Regions from separate parts of the Aurantiacibacter sp. MUD11 genome, predicted to be linked through region 3. Evidence: predicted binding sites of a transcription regulator. Region 3 holds the regulator's gene; each other region holds the start of a gene.

Region 1 (5,446 bases), 430 kb from region 3:
CCACCGCGATCAGCTTCAACTCCAGCCGCGAGGGCGGACTTGGCGATGCCCTGCCTGCCGGCACGGTGCGCTTCTACCAGCGCGATGCCGAGGGCAATCCGCAGTTCATCGGCGAGAACGGCATCGGCCATACGCCGATGGGCAGCACGCTGTCGCTGCGTACGGGCGATGCCTTCGACATCTACACCCAGGCCGAAATCGAGACGCGCGAGCGGATCCAGCCGGGCGAATTTGCCCGCAGCGCGCAATACCGTGTCTACGAGGACGGCGAACTGGTGCGGACCATCGAGGTCGACCGGGCGGTGACCTACTATCGCACCACCATGCGTTACACGCTCACCAACGCGAAGCCGGAGCCGGTGGAGGTGGAGCTCACGCAGCGCGGCCTCAACCGCGGCTGGTGGTCGCTCGACTACCGCATCACCGCAGAGGACGTGCCGGGCGAGCAGGTCAACTACGACAGCCGCCTGTATCGCATTACCGTGCCCGCCAATGGCGAGCGCGTGGTGCGTGTGACTTACGAGACGCGGTACTAGGAGCGGGCGCGATGGCCCGTCCGGCCTTCCTTCTCCTGCCGCTGCTGGCGCTGGCCCTGCCGGCCGAGGCGCAACAGCGCGCCGTGGTCGAGGCGTCCGAGCCGACCAGCCTGGCAGTCACCGTCTATCGCGATCCGGACCGCTATCCGGGCCAGCAGATGGAGGTCGACTGGCCACAGGGTTTCGCCATGATCAGCGAGACGCGCACGGTCACCCTGCCGCCGGGGGAATCGCGCATCCGCTTCGAAGGCGTGGCGGAAGGCATGGTGGCCGTCTCCGCCATCGTCACCGGACTGCCCGGCGGGACGATCGAGAAGAACCGCAATGCCGACCTGCTCAGCCCGGCGGCACTGGTCGATGGCACCCTGGGTAACCGCGTGCGCATCACCCGCACCAATCCCGGCACGGGGGAGGCCGAAAGCGAGAGCGCTATCGTCCGTACCCGCGCCGATGGCGGCCTCGTCCTGCAGACCGATGCCGGATACGAGGCGGTGCGCTGTTCGGGCCTGCCCGAGCGACTCACCTTCGACGAGGTGCCCGACGGCCTATCCTCGCAACCGATCTTCTCCATCGACACCCGCGATGCCACCGGCGGTACCTATACCGTCACCCTGTCCTACCTCGCCTGGGGCTTCGACTGGGAAGCCAGCTACGTCGCCACGCTGCACGAGGGGCGCGACAGCGACGACGTGCGGTTCGACCTCACCAGCTGGCTCACCATCCTCAACGACAATGGCCAGAGCTTCGAGCGCGCCGAACTGATGGCGGTGGCGGGTACGCTGAACGTCACCAGCGATTTCGAGGATCTGGCCGACCCGCCGCGTGCGCGGCCCATGCGACTGACCTGTTATCCCATCGGCAGTACGGCGGCAGGCTCGCCGATCCGCAACATCCTCCCGCCACCGCCGCCGCCTCCGGCGCCTGACATTGCCTTCGCAGATGAGGCGCGCATCGTGGTGACAGCCTCGCGCATGCCCCAGGTGATGATGGAATCGGCTGCACCGGTGGCCGTCATCGCTGGTGAGGAGCAGCTGGGTGACCTCAAGCTCTACCGCGTGCCGGTCCCGGTCGACGTCAATGCGCAGGGCCTGAAGCAGATTGCCTTCCTGCGGGAAGAGGATGTCGAGGGCGTGCTGATGTACGAAGGCAATTGTTCGCCTTGGGACAGCACCGAGGATTTCTACCCTACCAGCATGGTGCTGGAGACGGTGAACGACGAGGAGCACGGGCTGGGTCGGGCGCTGCCATCCGGCACGATTTCGATCTTCGAGCGCGGTCCGGCAGGCGAACTGCTGGTCGGCGAGGAGACCCTGCGCGACTATGCGGATGGCCAGGACGTCGACATCGACCTTGGCGAAAGCGCGCAGGTCTTCACCCGCTGTCGCTATCAAGGCAACGATCCGGACGATCCTCCTGGCAATCGCTGGCGCGAGGTGGTGGCGGAGCTGAGCAACGCCAATCCGTCCCCCGTCACCGTGCGTCTCAATATCGGTTATCCGTCGCAATGGCGCTTTCGCGGCGTGCGCGAGCGTTTGCGGAACGGCCGGCGAATCATAGAGGTCGAAGTCCCGGCCAACGGTTCGCGGGAACTGCGTTGGCGGGTACGAGAAGTTATCGATTAAGCATCGGTTTCCAGCACTTTACCCGCCCGAACTCCGCGGGATTCCGTCGATCCTACAAAATTTTTGTTCCGCTCTTGTTCTTATGGAACAAAGTGGGTACACCTGCTGCTGTTGAAGAGTTGAACACGACCCTAGTAAGCTGACGGAGGCCATGTCATGGCAGGTGCAAATCTCAAGCTCGTAGAAAAGGAATCCAACGTGGACCGTCAGAAGGCGCTTGATGCAGCGCTCGCGCAGATTGACCGCGCATTCGGCAAGGGCTCGGCGATGAAGCTGGGCCAGAAGGAAGCGATGAACGTGGAGTCGATCTCCACCGGTTCGCTCGGCCTGGACATTGCGCTGGGCATCGGCGGCCTGCCCAAGGGGCGCGTGATCGAGGTCTACGGTCCGGAAAGCTCGGGCAAGACCACGCTGGCGCTGCACGTGATCGCAGAGGCGCAAAAGGCCGGCGGTACCGCTGCCTTCGTCGATGCCGAGCACGCGCTGGACCCGGTCTATGCCAAGAAGCTGGGCGTCGATATCGACGAACTGGTGGTGTCGCAGCCCGACACGGGCGAGCAGGCGCTGGAAATCACCGATACGCTGGTGCGCTCCAACGCGATCGACGTGCTGGTGGTCGACTCGGTCGCCGCGCTGGTGCCGCGCGCCGAGATCGAAGGCGAGATGGGCGACAGCCACGTCGGCCTGCAGGCTCGCCTGATGTCGCAGTCGCTGCGCAAGCTGACCGGTTCGATCAACCGTTCCAAGTGCATGGTGATCTTCATCAACCAGCTGCGCATGAAGATCGGCGTCATGTACGGGAATCCGGAAACGACGACCGGTGGTAACGCCCTCAAGTTCTACGCTTCGGTCCGCCTCGACATTCGCCGCACCGGCCAGATCAAGGACCGGGACGAGGTGATCGGCAACTCCACCCGCGTGAAGGTGGTGAAGAACAAGGTCGCCCCGCCGTTCAAGCAGGTCGAATTCGACATCATGTATGGCGAGGGCATTTCCAAGATCGGCGAGATCCTGGACCTTGGCGTGAAGGCCGGCGTGGTCGAGAAGTCCGGCTCGTGGTTCAGCTACGACAGCGTGCGGATCGGCCAGGGCCGTGAAAACGCCAAGACCTTCCTCAAGGAAAACCCCGAAGTTTGCGACAAGTTGGAAGCCGCCATTCGCGGTAAGACCGACGAGGTCGCCGAGGAGATGATGACGGGTCCGGACGCGGACTCGGAAGACTGATCCTCAAGAAGGCCGGACCCACGGCCTTGCGAAACCGGAGCCGGCGCGGTGGCAACCCCAGCCACCAACGCCGGCTTCTTCGCATTTGGGGAATTGAATGACCTGGCTGCCCGCGATACCGCTTCTCTTCCGCAGGAAAGAGGAACGGCATGGTAGACAAGAGCGAATGGCAGGGGCGTAGCGGTGATACCTGGGCTGCCGAGTGGCGCCGCACCGACCAGAGCTTCTCGCGCCTGACCGAACGCCTGCTCGAACGCACCCGCGAATATTCCTTCGACCGCGTGCTTGATGTCGGGTGCGGTGCCGGAGAATTGTCGATGGCTATCGCACGCGGCCGGCCCCGCGTGCAGGTTAAGGGTGTCGATGTATCGCCGCAGTTGGTCGAAGTTGCTCGCCAGCGGGCAGAGAACCTTGCCAATGTCGAATTCGTCTTGTCCGACGCCGCCGTCTGGGAGGGCGATGAAACGACTGCCCCGCAGCTGCTCGTCTCACGGCATGGGGTGATGTTCTTCGACGATCCTCCCGCTGCTTTCGCCAACCTTGCCCGACAGGCAGCCCCGGGCGCAAACCTGATCTTTTCCTGCTTCCGGCCGGTGAAGGAGAATCCCTTCTTCACTGAGGTCATGCGCCTGTTGCCCGAAGCTCCGCCACCGACCGCACCCGATGCGCCGGGCCCCTTCGCCTTTGGTGATCGTGATCGGGTCGAGGCAATCCTGCGGGCCGGCGGTTGGTCCGACATCGCTTTCGAGGCGTTCGATTTCCCCATGATCGCCGGGGTCGGCGAAAACGCCGTGGACGAGGCCGTGACCTACTTCTCCCGCATCGGTCCTGCATCGCGCATCGCCGCCGAGATGGACGAGGCTTCGCGGGACCGTTTCCTGGGCCGTGTGCGGGACCTAGCCCAGCGCAATTGCACCGAAGGCGTTGTCGCATTGCGCGCCGCGGCCTGGATCGTTTCGGCGAGCAAAGGCGAATAGCGACTATTGGCGGCTTGCCGACAAGCGCATCGCGCCCTAATTCGCCTGCCATGACTTCGACCAACGATATTCGCGCTGCATTTCTCGACTTCTTCGCAGCGAACGACCACCAGGTTGTGCCTTCCGCGCCGCTTGTACCGTACAACGATCCCTCGCTGATGTTCGTCAACGCGGGCATGGTGCCGTTCAAGAACGTGTTCACCGGCGTGGAGACGCCGCCCGCACCGCGCGCGGCCAGCAGCCAGAAATGCGTACGCGCCGGCGGCAAGCACAACGACCTCGACAATGTCGGCTACACCGCGCGCCATCTCACCTTCTTCGAGATGCTCGGCAACTTCAGTTTCGGCGACTATTTCAAGGAGCGCGCGATCGAGCACGCCTGGACGATGGTCACCAAGGAACTCGGCCTCGCCAAGGATCGCCTGACCGTCACCGTCTATCACACCGACGATGAGGCCTTCGACCTGTGGCGCAAGATCGCCGGCCTGCCAGAAGAGCGCATCATCCGCATCGCCACGAAGGACAATTTCTGGGCCATGGGCTCGGACGGCCCGTGCGGTCCGTGTTCGGAGATCTTCTGGGATCACGGCCCCGAAATCGCCGGTGGCCCTCCGGGTTCGCCCGAGGAAGACGGCGACCGCTTCGTCGAAATCTGGAACCTCGTCTTCATGCAGCACGTGCAGGAAGCGGACGAGATCGTCGGCGACCTGCCGCGGCCCAGCATCGATACCGGCATGGGGCTGGAGCGCATCTCCACTGTCATGCAGGGCGTGCACAACGTCTTCGAGACCGATACTTTCCGCACGATTATCGGTGCGAGCGAGGACCTGGCCGGGGCCAAGGCTGAGGGCGATGCGCTGGCCAGCCACCGCGTGATCGCGGACCACCTGCGCTCGACCAGCTTCCTGATCGCCGATGGCGTGCTGCCGTCGAACGAAGGGCGTGGATACGTGCTGCGCCGGATCATGCGCCGCGCCATGCGCCATGCGCACCTGCTGGGAGCCGACAAGCCGCTGATGCACCGCCTTGTGCCGACGCTGGTGAGCGAGATGGGGCAGGCCTATCCCGATCTTGGCCGGGCACAGGC
Region 2 (5,446 bases), 1.2 Mb from region 3:
GGGGCACCAAAGTGCTCCAGCCCGTCGCAATCGATCTGCACCTGCTGCTCGGTATCAGGCAGGAAGGGAGTATCGATGTCGCGCACGGTCAGGCCGTTGGCGCACTTGCCTTCCAGCGCGGCTTCAATGGCAGCTGCCGAGCCACCCCACTCGACAAGGTCGGGCAGGGCCACGTCCTGCGCCACGGCAGGCGTGCTGATGGCAAGTGCGAGAGTGGAAATGGTGTAGCGCATGGCGGCGGGTTCCCTGGTTGCCGGAAAGACTATCGCCGGTGTTCTAGCCGGGCGGCAGTGTCAGGGGGTGTGGTATTCGACTAATCCACTAAATCACCGGTCGAGCGTATGGTGTTGCCCCGCAGCGGCTGGAAGAGGGTAAGTTTGCGGTTAACCGCACTTGTTTGTCGTGTTGCTTAGCGTTGCTTGCTCAGCCGCTATTGAACCGCGGCTGCGCATGGTGCGGCCATGGATCAACGTCTTCTTGGCCTTGATGCCCTGCGCGGACTCGCCGCCATCGTCGTCGTGCTGTTCCACCTGGGACTGCCGATCCACGGCGCGCACCTCGCGGTGGACTTCTTCTTCATGCTGTCGGGCTTCGTCATGGCGCGGACCTACGAGTCGCGGCTGCGTGACGGTTCGCTGGGTGGCTGGCGCTTCTTCGCGAAGCGATACCAACGGCTGTGGGGCTGGATGGCGCTGGGCACCTCTCTCGGATTGCTGGCGGCGCTGGGACGCTACGGCTTTTCGGGCGAGCTGGGCCTTGCCTATGTGCTGATGCTGGCCATGCTGCCGGCATTCAATGTCGCTGCCGCGCCATACCTGCTCAACCTGCCGCTGTGGTCGATCGTCTACGAACTGGTCGCCAATGCCGTTCACGGGCTGGGGCTGGCACGACTGGGCAAGCGCGGGCTGCTGCTGGTCGCGGTCCTCTGCGCGCTGGGCCTGGGCTGGGCGATTGCCCTTGCCGGTTTCCCGCGCGGCGGCTTTGCCGAGTATCACTGGCTGGTGCTGCTGCGCGTCGGCACGGCCTATACGCTGGGCATCCTGATCTATCGTCTCTGGGGCGATTCGCCGCCGGTGCGCGTACCCTTCGCCGCCGCCTTCCTGGCGCTTCCCGCCTATGTCCTCGCCGTGTGGATATGGCCGTGGGAGTGGGCCCCGCTCGCCTTCATCCTGCTGCTTGCCCCGCTGATGATGTTCGGCGGCATGGCAGCGCGTTTCGATTCGGCGAAGGTGCAGGAGGCTGCCACCATGCTGGGTGCGATCTCCTTCCCGCTCTACGCGGTGCACTTTCCCGCCATCCAGCTGTTGCAGCTGTCATGGGGTCCGGCGGCGCTGGCGGGAATTGGCCTGGCGGTGTGGCTGTGGCAGCGGCGCGTGCTGCCTCACTCCATCATCAGGATGATGGCGAAGGCCAGGCCGGTGCCGGCGAGGAACAGCGTCCAGCTCCAGTAGAGCCGGAAGTCGAGGCCCAGTTCCGCCACGGTCACGTCGAAGGGGAACACCGAAAGCATCCCGCCCGACGATCCGCCGGACCCGATGAACAGCGCGATGACCAGCGTCAGGAAGATCCCGAAAGGCAGCGCCTTGAACATTGCGACCATGATGTACCTCTTGGCGTTCGCGTTTTTCCAATCATGCCATATGCACGGCCCGAGCGCCATCGGCAGACCCGGGTCGCGATGACACGCTGATGCAATATTGCGCGTTACGATTCGATTGATTCGCCATGTCGCGCTTGCACAGCTTTTTTTCCGCAGATTGATTTTGCCTCTTGCGCACCCCGCAAGCCGAGGAAACTCCACGCGTCGCGCCGTATTGTTCGGGCGATACACCTGCCGATCGCGTTCATGACGGCATTGATTCCATCTTAACCCTCTTGCGTGCGAGTCGTTGCTGATTCACAAGGGGTGGTGGTCGACCTGCCGGGGGGACCTACTAGACCTAGATTTCGAGCCTTCGCACCCTACCTTGTGCGCACAGGCGAGGAGTCGCTCTTGTGGACACCCCGGTGGAGCGATTGTGGGCAGGCGGGGATAAGTAATTTCCCGCCGATGCATGTGCTCCGCTAGACTGGCAGCTTGCCGGTTTCGAGTCGAACACATGTGGAACATGTGAGGGGCATACGGCTTTGGATCACGGCCGCAGCCCGCAGCAACGACGGGGATTGAGGCCAGATGGAATTTCGCAACACGGACGAGGCGGCAATGGGGCTGGACGAGAATACTGCAGGCGAGAGCGAAACGAAGGCAGCGCCTGCCAAGGGCCGCGCGAATTCCGCTGCAGCGAAAGATACGGGCGCAAAGGCAATGGATATGGAAAAGAAGGACGCCGGCAGCGAAGCGCTGGTGAATGACGCGGCCGAAACCGCGGCGACCGAGGCGCTGGCCGCTGCCGCCAAGGCTGCCGCGGCCAAGGACGATTCCAAGAAGGTCAATCCGCGCCGCTTCGACATCAAGACGGACCCCGCGCGCGACGCCAACCTGACAGAATTCGGCAAGGCAACGCTGACCGACCGTTACCTGCTGCCCAACGAAAGCTACCAGGACCTGTTCGCCCGCGTCGCCGATGCCTACGCCGACGACGAGGAGCACGCGCAGCGCCTCTACGACTACATCTCGAACCTGTGGTTCATGCCGGCAACGCCGGTGCTGTCGAACGGCGGCACCAACCGCGGCCTGCCGATTTCCTGCTACCTCAACTCCGTGTCGGACAGCCTCGACGGCATCGTCGGCACCTGGAACGAGAACGTCTGGCTGGCCTCCAAGGGCGGCGGCATCGGCACCTACTGGGGCAATGTCCGCGGCATCGGCGAGCCGGTGGGCCTGAACGGCAAGACCAGCGGCATCATCCCCTTCGTGCGCGTGATGGACAGCCTGACGCTGGCGATCTCGCAAGGCTCGCTGCGCCGTGGCTCGGCCGCCTGCTACATCGACATCCACCACCCGGAGATCGAGGAGTTCCTCGAAATCCGCAAGCCTTCGGGCGACTTCAACCGCAAGGCGCTGAACCTGCACCACGGCGTGCTGCTGACCGACGAATTCATGGAAGCGGTGCGCGCCGGCGAGAAGTTCCAGCTGAAGTCCCCCAAGGACGGCAGCGTACGCGGCGAAGTCGATGCCCGCAGCCTGTTCCAGAAACTGGTCGAGACCCGCCTCGCCACGGGCGAGCCCTACATCGTGTTCTCCGACACGGTGAACCGCATGATGCCCAAGCATCACCGCGATCTGGGCCTGAAGGTTTCCACCTCGAACCTGTGCAGCGAGATCACCCTGCCGACCGGTGTCGACCACCTCGGCAACGATCGCACGGCGGTGTGCTGCCTGTCCTCGCTCAACCTCGAAAAGTGGGATGAGTGGAACGGCGACAAGCAGTTCATCGAGGACGTCATGCGCTTCCTCGACAACGTGCTGCAGGACTATATCGACCGTGCCCCCGAAGAGATGGCACGCGCCAAGTACTCGGCCATGCGCGAACGCTCCGTCGGCATGGGCGTAATGGGCTTCCACTCCTTCCTGCAGTCCAAGGGCATCGGCTTCGAAAGCCCGATGGCGAAGGTGTGGAACCTGAAGATGTTCAAGCACATCAACGCCAAGGCGAACGAGGCCAGCATGATGCTGGCCAAGGAACGCGGGCCGTGCCCGGACGCCGAGGAAATGGGGGCGATGGAACGCTTCAGCTGCAAGATGGCAATCGCGCCGACCGCGTCGATCTCCATCATCTGCGGCGGCACCAGCGCCTGCATCGAGCCGATCCCGGCGAACATCTACACCCACAAGACGCTGTCCGGCAGCTTCGTGGTGAAGAACCCCTATCTGGAAAAGATCCTCGACAAGAAGAGCAAGAACTCCACCGCGGTGTGGAACTCGATCCTGGAGAAGGGCGGCAGTGTCCAGCACCTCGACTTCCTCAATGACGATGAAAAGGCCGCGTTCAAGACCAGCTTCGAAATCGACCAGCGCTGGCTGCTCGAATTCGCCGCCGACCGCGCGCCCTTCATCGACCAGGCACAGTCGCTGAACCTGTTCATCCCGGCCGACGTCGACAAGTGGGACCTGATGATGCTGCACTTCCAGGCCTGGGAGAAGGGCATCAAGTCGCTCTACTACCTGCGCTCGAAGAGCGTGCAGCGCGCCGGTTTCGCTGGCGGAGTGGAAGCGGACAACACCTCCGATGCCGCCAAGTACGAGCTGAACGCGGGCGAAAGCACCGACTACGACGAGTGCCTGGCCTGCCAGTAAGGCGCGGGCCGGCACCGGCCGCTTAGGATCAGGCGATGGACGAACGCACGCTCACGATCAGCATTGTGGTGGTCGGGGCGGTGCTCGCCATCGCCAATGTCTGGCGCGGGGCCATGCTGACCAAGGCGGGCGACAAGCAACGCGCCAGCAAACACATGATGCTTGGTGCGGCCATGCTTATGCTAATGGTGGTGGCCCTACTGATGCAGCAACAGGGATGATGACCATGCAGCGCGCCAGAACACTCCTCGTCGCCGTCGGGCTGGCCCTTTTCCTTTCCGCTTGCGCCAACCAGATCGACGCGGGCGTTTCCGCCGGGCCGGACGTGCCCGGCTTCTGGTGGGGCCTGTGGCACGGCTTCGTCTTCCCCTGGGCCTGGATCGGCTCGTTGTTCGACAGCGACATCGCCGTCTACGCCGTGCCCAACACTGGCGGCTGGTACGATTTCGGGTTCTTCCTGGGCGTGACCGTGCTGGGCGGCGGTAGCTTCTTCGGATCGAAGAAGCGCAAGGGTTGACGCGCTACCAGCCCATCGCGGTGAAATAGGCCGCGTAGAACAGTACCCATGCCGCCACGAAGGCGATCCAGAAATTGCGTTCTCCCAGCCGCGCGCGTAGCCTGGGGCCGAGCCAGCCACCTGCCACGGCGACCAGCATGAAGCGCGGCAGCCGCGCAACCACGCTTAGCAGAATGAAACCGATCAGGCCGTAGCTGCCGGCGTACCCGGCCGCCGCGGCGTAGAGCTTGTAGGGCGTGCCGCCGAAGCTGCCGGTCAGCATGGCAAGGAAGCCGTTCTCCGCCCAATCGGCGCGGGTCTGCGCCACCAGTTCTGCGTCGATACCGGGCAAGGCGATTGCAAATGCGTCGAACCCGCGCGGGTCGAAGCCGCCCCAAAGCCAGACCACAAGGCCACCTAGCGCCGCGCTCAGTGCGCCGATCCATGCGGCCATGATCCCGGCATGCACCCCGCGTTTCGCCGCCAGCGCCATGATCGGAACGTCGGCGACGATGAAGAACACCGTGGCCTCGGCAAGGGCCCAGAGCGCGACGAGCAGGAACATCGCCTAAAGCGCGAAGAAGAAGGCCGTGGCGTGGAAGAACACCGGTGCAGCGAAGCTGACCGAATCCATCCGGTCCAGCGCGCCGCCGTGCCCTTCGATCATCGTGCCCCAGTCCTTCGCGCCGAGCGAGCGCTTGACCGCCGACAGC
Region 3 (5,446 bases):
CCCGCATCTCGACCGGTGCGCATATGCCTGCCGGGACGGGCGCAATGCTGTTGCAGGAAAATGCGATCCGTGACGGCGACAGGCTTACCCTTTCGAACGAGGACGGCCCGACACCGCGCCATATCCGACGCGAGGGCTTCGACTTCGCTGATGGCGACCGAGTGCTTGCCGCCGGCACCCGTATCGGCCCTGCGCAACTCGCCCTGGCGATCTCTGCCGGTCACGGAGAGATCTCCGCACCAAGCCTGCCCGGGCTGGCCGTGATCGACAGCGGCGACGAACTCTGCACCGATCCTGCCAATTGCGGCCCGCACCAGATCCCGGCGAGCAACGGCCCCGCCCTTGCCGCCCTCGGCGCGTCGCTCACCTCCAACATCGTCCGGATCGGACCGGTCCGCGACCAGCTGGCTGATGTCGTCGACGCGTTCGAACGGGCATCGGAGGCCGATGTCATCGTTACCAGCGGCGGAGCATCAGTCGGCGATCACGACCTGATGAAGCCGGCGCTCGAACAATGGGGAGCGGCGATCGATTTCTGGCGCGTGGCGATCAAGCCGGGCAAGCCGCTTATGGTCGCCCGCAAGGGGCAGACCACTATCCTGGGCCTGCCGGGCAACCCCGTTTCAAGCTTCGTCACCGCCTGGCTGTTCCTGCTTCCCCTGCTGCGCAAACTGGCGGGCGCCCGCGACGTGCTGCCAAGAACCTTGCTGATGCCCTTGAGAGGGCAGCTGGAGGCTGGCGGCTCTCGGACGGAATTCCTGCGCGGCAGGATCGTCAACGGCGGTATCGAACCCATCGACGAGCGCGACAGTAGCGCCCTGCGGGCTCTCGCCGCCGCCGAAGCGCTGATCCGGCGCGATATCGCAGCTCCGGCAGTCGCGGATGGCCAACTGGTGCCGATCTATCCGCTCCAAAATGGCGGTAACGCTTGACTTGAGCGAATCTGTTTCATACTTGTTCCGTATTCGTTCCCCATGTGGAACATTGCGGAAGTGGAACATTGCGGAAGGGGTTCACCCATGTTGACTGCCAAGCAACACGAATTGCTGCTGTTCATCCATCGCCGGCTCGAAGAGTCGGGCATTTCTCCGAGTTTCGAAGAGATGAAGGAAGCGCTCGACCTGAAGAGCAAGTCGGGCGTGCACCGCCTGATTTCCGCGCTCGAGGAACGCGGCTTCATCCGCCGGCTGCCCAACCGCGCGCGCGCGCTTGAAGTGGTGAAGATGCCGGAGAACATGGGCGGCAAGGGGGCGGAGGCCGTCGCCAAGGTGACCACGCCTCCTGCCAACCAGCCTCAGGCTGCCAATGACGTGATCGAAATCCCGCTGCACGGCCGGATTGCCGCCGGTGTCCCGATCGAGGCGCTGGAAGACAGCCAGACCCTGCCCGTCCCTGCCGCGCTGCTCGGCTCGGGTGAGCATTATGCGCTCGAAGTCTCCGGCGACTCTATGGTCGAAGCGGGCATCTTCGACGGTGACTTCGCGCTGGTGAAGAAGGCCGATACTGCCCGCGACGGCGATATCGTGGTGGCACTCGTCAATGACGAGGAAGCGACGCTGAAGTACCTGTACCACGATGGCGGCAAGATCCGGCTCGATCCGGCCAATGCCGCTTACGATCCGCAGGTCTATGAAGATCGGCAGGTGAAGGTTCAGGGCAAGCTCGCGGGCCTGCTGCGCCGCTACCACTGACCTGACGCAGGGATTCTGGGCGGAGGAGGACCCCGGCGGGTTCGCCTCCGTTTGCATGTGCGCTGCGATTAATCTTTCCGCCGGCCGCGCCACCAGCCATGTTCGCCCTGCGATTGGGCGACGCTGGTTAGCCGTGGTTCCTCACCGAGGACAATTGCCAGTCCGCCGCTTTGCGACAGCATCCGGCCATCCGCCTTCAACCAGCGTGGCGCGCACGAACTCGGTAGCCAGCGATCGGACACGACGATATCGGCACGCTCGCAAGCCGCGGCCAGCGCCCGTTCGGCAACAATGTTCCGGCTGCGGCTCATCAGCAGTTCCCATTCCCGGCCACCGCGTTCCAGGGTGATGGCGCAGAAGTCGGAACTGCACCGTGCCCCCGGCCACTCGGTTAGCGGTAAAGGTTCGCCCTCGACACCGGAGAGTTCCAGCAGGTTGTCGCGGGTGAAGCTGCTGCGCGAATTGCGCAGCACCAGCAGCTGTTCGCCTTCACCGGTAATGCCGACATGGCGGCCATCGCTCGAAACCAGCACATCAGGGATCGGCGTGCGCAGCAATACCAGCGTAGCGAGTGCAGCAGGTGCCAGGCCCCATAGCCGTGCCTTGCCCCGCCACAGTGCCAGCCAGAGCCCGCCGGAAACAAACAGCAGTATCGTCGGCAGGGTCATCTGCGGGATCAGCTTCACGGCGCCGGGCTGGCTGGAGGTAAAGTGCGCAATGCCCAGCAAGAGGTCGAGCGACTGGCCTGCAAGCCACCAGGCGGGCGCTCCCAGCCCGACGAGGTCCAGCGCCAGGGCCAGCGCAATCAGCGGCATGGAGACGAAGGTCACCAGCGGAATGGCGATGACGTTGGCAAAGGCGCCGTAAACGCCCGCCCGGTGGAAGTGGAACAGCACGATCGGCATCAGCGCGACTTCGATCACGAGGCCGGTCACCAGCAACATCGTCGCGCGTCTGGCAAACCACCTCGTGCGGCTTTCCTCGCGCGTTGCCAGGAAGCGTTTTACCGGCCCCGCATTATGCAGTGCGACGATGGCGATGACGGCGGCAAAGCTCATCTGGAAGCTCGGCCCGACCAGGCTTTCCGGCCACAACAGCATCACGGCCGCCGCCGCGACCGCCACCATGCGCAAGGACAAGGGTTCACGCCCAAGGGCAAGCGCAACCAGTACCAGCAGCGCGGCAATGCAGCTGCGCACCGTCGGCACCTGCGCTCCGGTCAGCAAGGTGTAGCCGATACCGGCCAGGGCGGCGATCGCAGCGGCCGCTACTGGCAAGCGCACCCTCAGGACCAGCCATGGCCACAGGGCCAGCAGGCGGATGGCAAGCAGGTATGCTCCCGCGATAACAGCGCTGACATGCAGCCCGCTGATGGATAGCAGGTGGGTCAGCCCGGCATCGCGCATGGCATCTTCGTCCGCCTCGCCGATCGCGCCGCGGTCTCCGCTGGCGAAGGCGGCGGCAATGCTGCCGGCGGAGCCACCCAATTGCTCGCGCACATGGGCCGATAGACGCCGCTGTAATCCGGCAATCAAGGCTTCGTCGGTGTCCGGCGGCTCGATCACTGTCACCGCGCCCTGCACGCTGCCCGTGGCAGCGTATCCTTCGAACCAGGCCGTGCGCGCGAAGTCGTAGCCACCGGGCAACATGGGTGCGGCAGGCGGCATCAGTCGGGCCTGCAATTGCAGCAATGCGCCTTCGCCGAAAGCCGGATCATCCTCCTCGGACGGCACATTCACGCGGACCTTGGCTGCCTCGCCGGTGTCCGGGTGGCGGATGGCCAGGACGAGGCGCACGCGGTCCTGCGCCGGCTGCTCGATACGCTCCAGCACGCGGCCCATGAAGGTGCCCGAAACCGGTCGCTCGAAAGCCTCGGCGCCGACCAGCTCCGAGCGGGTCCATGCCAGCCCTGTCCCGAAGGCCAACAGGAGGCCGCAAGCGACCAGTGCCCCGACGAGGTGGACACGGGTCTCCCGCCCCTTCCACAAGGCCACCGCACCGATTGCGCAGAGCAGGCCTACGGCCATGCTGGCGATCCACGCGCCCGGCGTATCGAGCACGAACCAGACGCCGATCCCGGCTGCCATGGCGACTGCCATCCACGGGCCGCGATCGAAGCCGGAATCGGCCAGGAATCGCTCGGCAAACGTAGCCACGCTGGACAAAGACGCGCGCTTTCGCCAAGGCGTGTGCTGCGTCGCAGCATCGCCCTGCTCGTCCCCCATCGGGACCAATGGTGGCTGGCGCGTCGCCATGCAAATATAGGACAGGAAACAGAGGGTTATGGCAAGTTCGAGTGGTGATGGTTCTGTGCAGCGTCCGGTCGTGACGCGCTTTGCGCCCAGCCCCACCGGCTTCCTGCACATCGGCAATGCCCGCACCGGGCTTTTTTCGTGGCTCTATGCCCGCCATCACGGCGGCAAGGCCCTGCTGCGCATCGAGGACACCGACAAGAAGCGTTCCACCCAGGAAGCGATCGACGTAATCTTCGACGGGCTGGACTGGCTCGGCCTCGAATTCGATGGTGAGCCGGTGTTCCAGAGTCAGCGGGCCGAGCGGCACGCGGAAGTGGCGCAAAAGCTGCTGGACGCGGGCCAGGCCTACAAGTGCTTCGCCACGCCTGAAGAACTCGCCGAAATGCGCGAACAGCAGCGCGCCGCCAAGCAACCGCTGCGTTACGACGGCCGCTGGCGCGACCGTGACCCCTCGGAAGCCCCTGAAGGCGCGCCCTTCACCGTGCGCATCAAGACGCCCGAGGGCGGCGAGACGGTGATCGAGGATGCCGTGCAGGGCCGCGTGAAGGTGGACAATCGCGAGATCGACGATTTCATCCTGCTGCGTGCCGACGGCACGCCCACCTACATGCTGGCCGTCGTGGTCGACGACATGGACATGGGGTGCACCCACATCATCCGCGGCGACGACCACCTCAACAATGCTTTTCGCCAGATCCAGGTGATCCGCGCCATGCAGGGAATCGAGGAAGGCTGGGACGAGCCTACCTATGCCCACGTCCCGCTGATCCACGGCAACGATGGCGCCAAGCTGTCGAAGCGCCACGGCGCGCTGGGTGTGCGCGACTATCGCGAGATGGGCATCCTGCCCGAAGCGCTGTTCAACTACCTGCTGCGCCTTGGCTGGGGTCATGGCGACCAGGAGGAATTCAGCCGCGAAGAGGCCATCGCGCTGTTCGATATCGACGCCGTGAACAAGGGCCCGAGCCGCTTCGACATGAAGAAGCTGCTGAACATGAACGGCAATTACATTCGCGCCGCCAACGATGCTCGCCTGGCCAGGCTGGCAGCGGAACTGATCGGCCCCGAAGCGGACGAGAAACTGCTCGAACAGGCCATGCCGGTGCTCAAGACCCGCGCTCGCGACATGAACGAACTGGCCGATGGCGCAGCCTTCCTGTTCAAGCAGCGCCCGCTGGAAATGACTGAAAAGGCGGCGGCCCTGCTCGACGACGAGGCGCGCGAGCGCCTGGCGGCGATTTCAAGCCGGTTGCAGGCGGAAACGGACTGGACAATCGAGGCGCTGGAGGCCAATCTGAAGGCCTATGCGGAGGAGCTGGATCTCGGTCTCGGCAAACTCGCGCAGCCGCTTCGTGCGGCACTGACAGGGCAGACCACCTCGCCCGGTATTTTCGATGTGCTGGTGCTTCTCGGCAGAGAAGAGAGCCTTGCGCGGATCGACGCCCAGGCAGGCAGCTGAGACGCTGTCTGGATTGCGGCGTTTAACTTATTGAAGGAGAA

Evidence for each region. Region 3 encodes LexA, which represses DNA repair genes until DNA is damaged. Its sites were predicted from a motif close to GTTCCNCNCTTGTTCT; they were not measured.
Region 1: a site for LexA is predicted at 2,224-2,239, ahead of recA (recombinase RecA). Genes of this name have one in related genera too.
Region 2: a site for LexA is predicted at 2,093-2,108, ahead of OZN62_RS08175 (ribonucleoside-diphosphate reductase subunit alpha). Genes of this name have one in related genera too.

What each region holds. Positions count from the first base shown of each region.
Region 1 is NZ_CP114054.1:45,193-50,638, forward strand. Features, by position in the region: gene OZN62_RS00210 (DUF4139 domain-containing protein) at 1-536, shown strand, start outside; gene OZN62_RS00215 (DUF4139 domain-containing protein) at 548-2,158, shown strand; gene recA (recombinase RecA) at 2,315-3,382, shown strand; gene OZN62_RS00225 (class I SAM-dependent methyltransferase) at 3,532-4,359, shown strand; gene alaS (alanine--tRNA ligase) at 4,410-5,446, shown strand, end outside.
Region 2 is NZ_CP114054.1:1,636,545-1,641,990, reverse strand. Features, by position in the region: gene OZN62_RS08190 (hypothetical protein) at 1-233, opposite strand, end outside; gene OZN62_RS08185 (acyltransferase family protein) at 462-1,451, shown strand; gene OZN62_RS08180 (hypothetical protein) at 1,382-1,600, opposite strand; gene OZN62_RS08175 (ribonucleoside-diphosphate reductase subunit alpha) at 2,174-4,237, shown strand; gene OZN62_RS08170 (hypothetical protein) at 4,273-4,458, shown strand; gene OZN62_RS08165 (LPXTG cell wall anchor domain-containing protein) at 4,464-4,754, shown strand; gene OZN62_RS08160 (hypothetical protein) at 4,759-5,298, opposite strand; gene OZN62_RS08155 (phosphatidate cytidylyltransferase) at 5,302-5,446, opposite strand, start outside.
Region 3 is NZ_CP114054.1:476,041-481,486, forward strand. Features, by position in the region: gene OZN62_RS02365 (molybdopterin molybdotransferase MoeA) at 1-932, shown strand, start outside; gene lexA (transcriptional repressor LexA) at 1,020-1,691, shown strand; gene OZN62_RS02375 (ComEC/Rec2 family competence protein) at 1,760-3,946, opposite strand; gene gltX (glutamate--tRNA ligase) at 3,975-5,405, shown strand.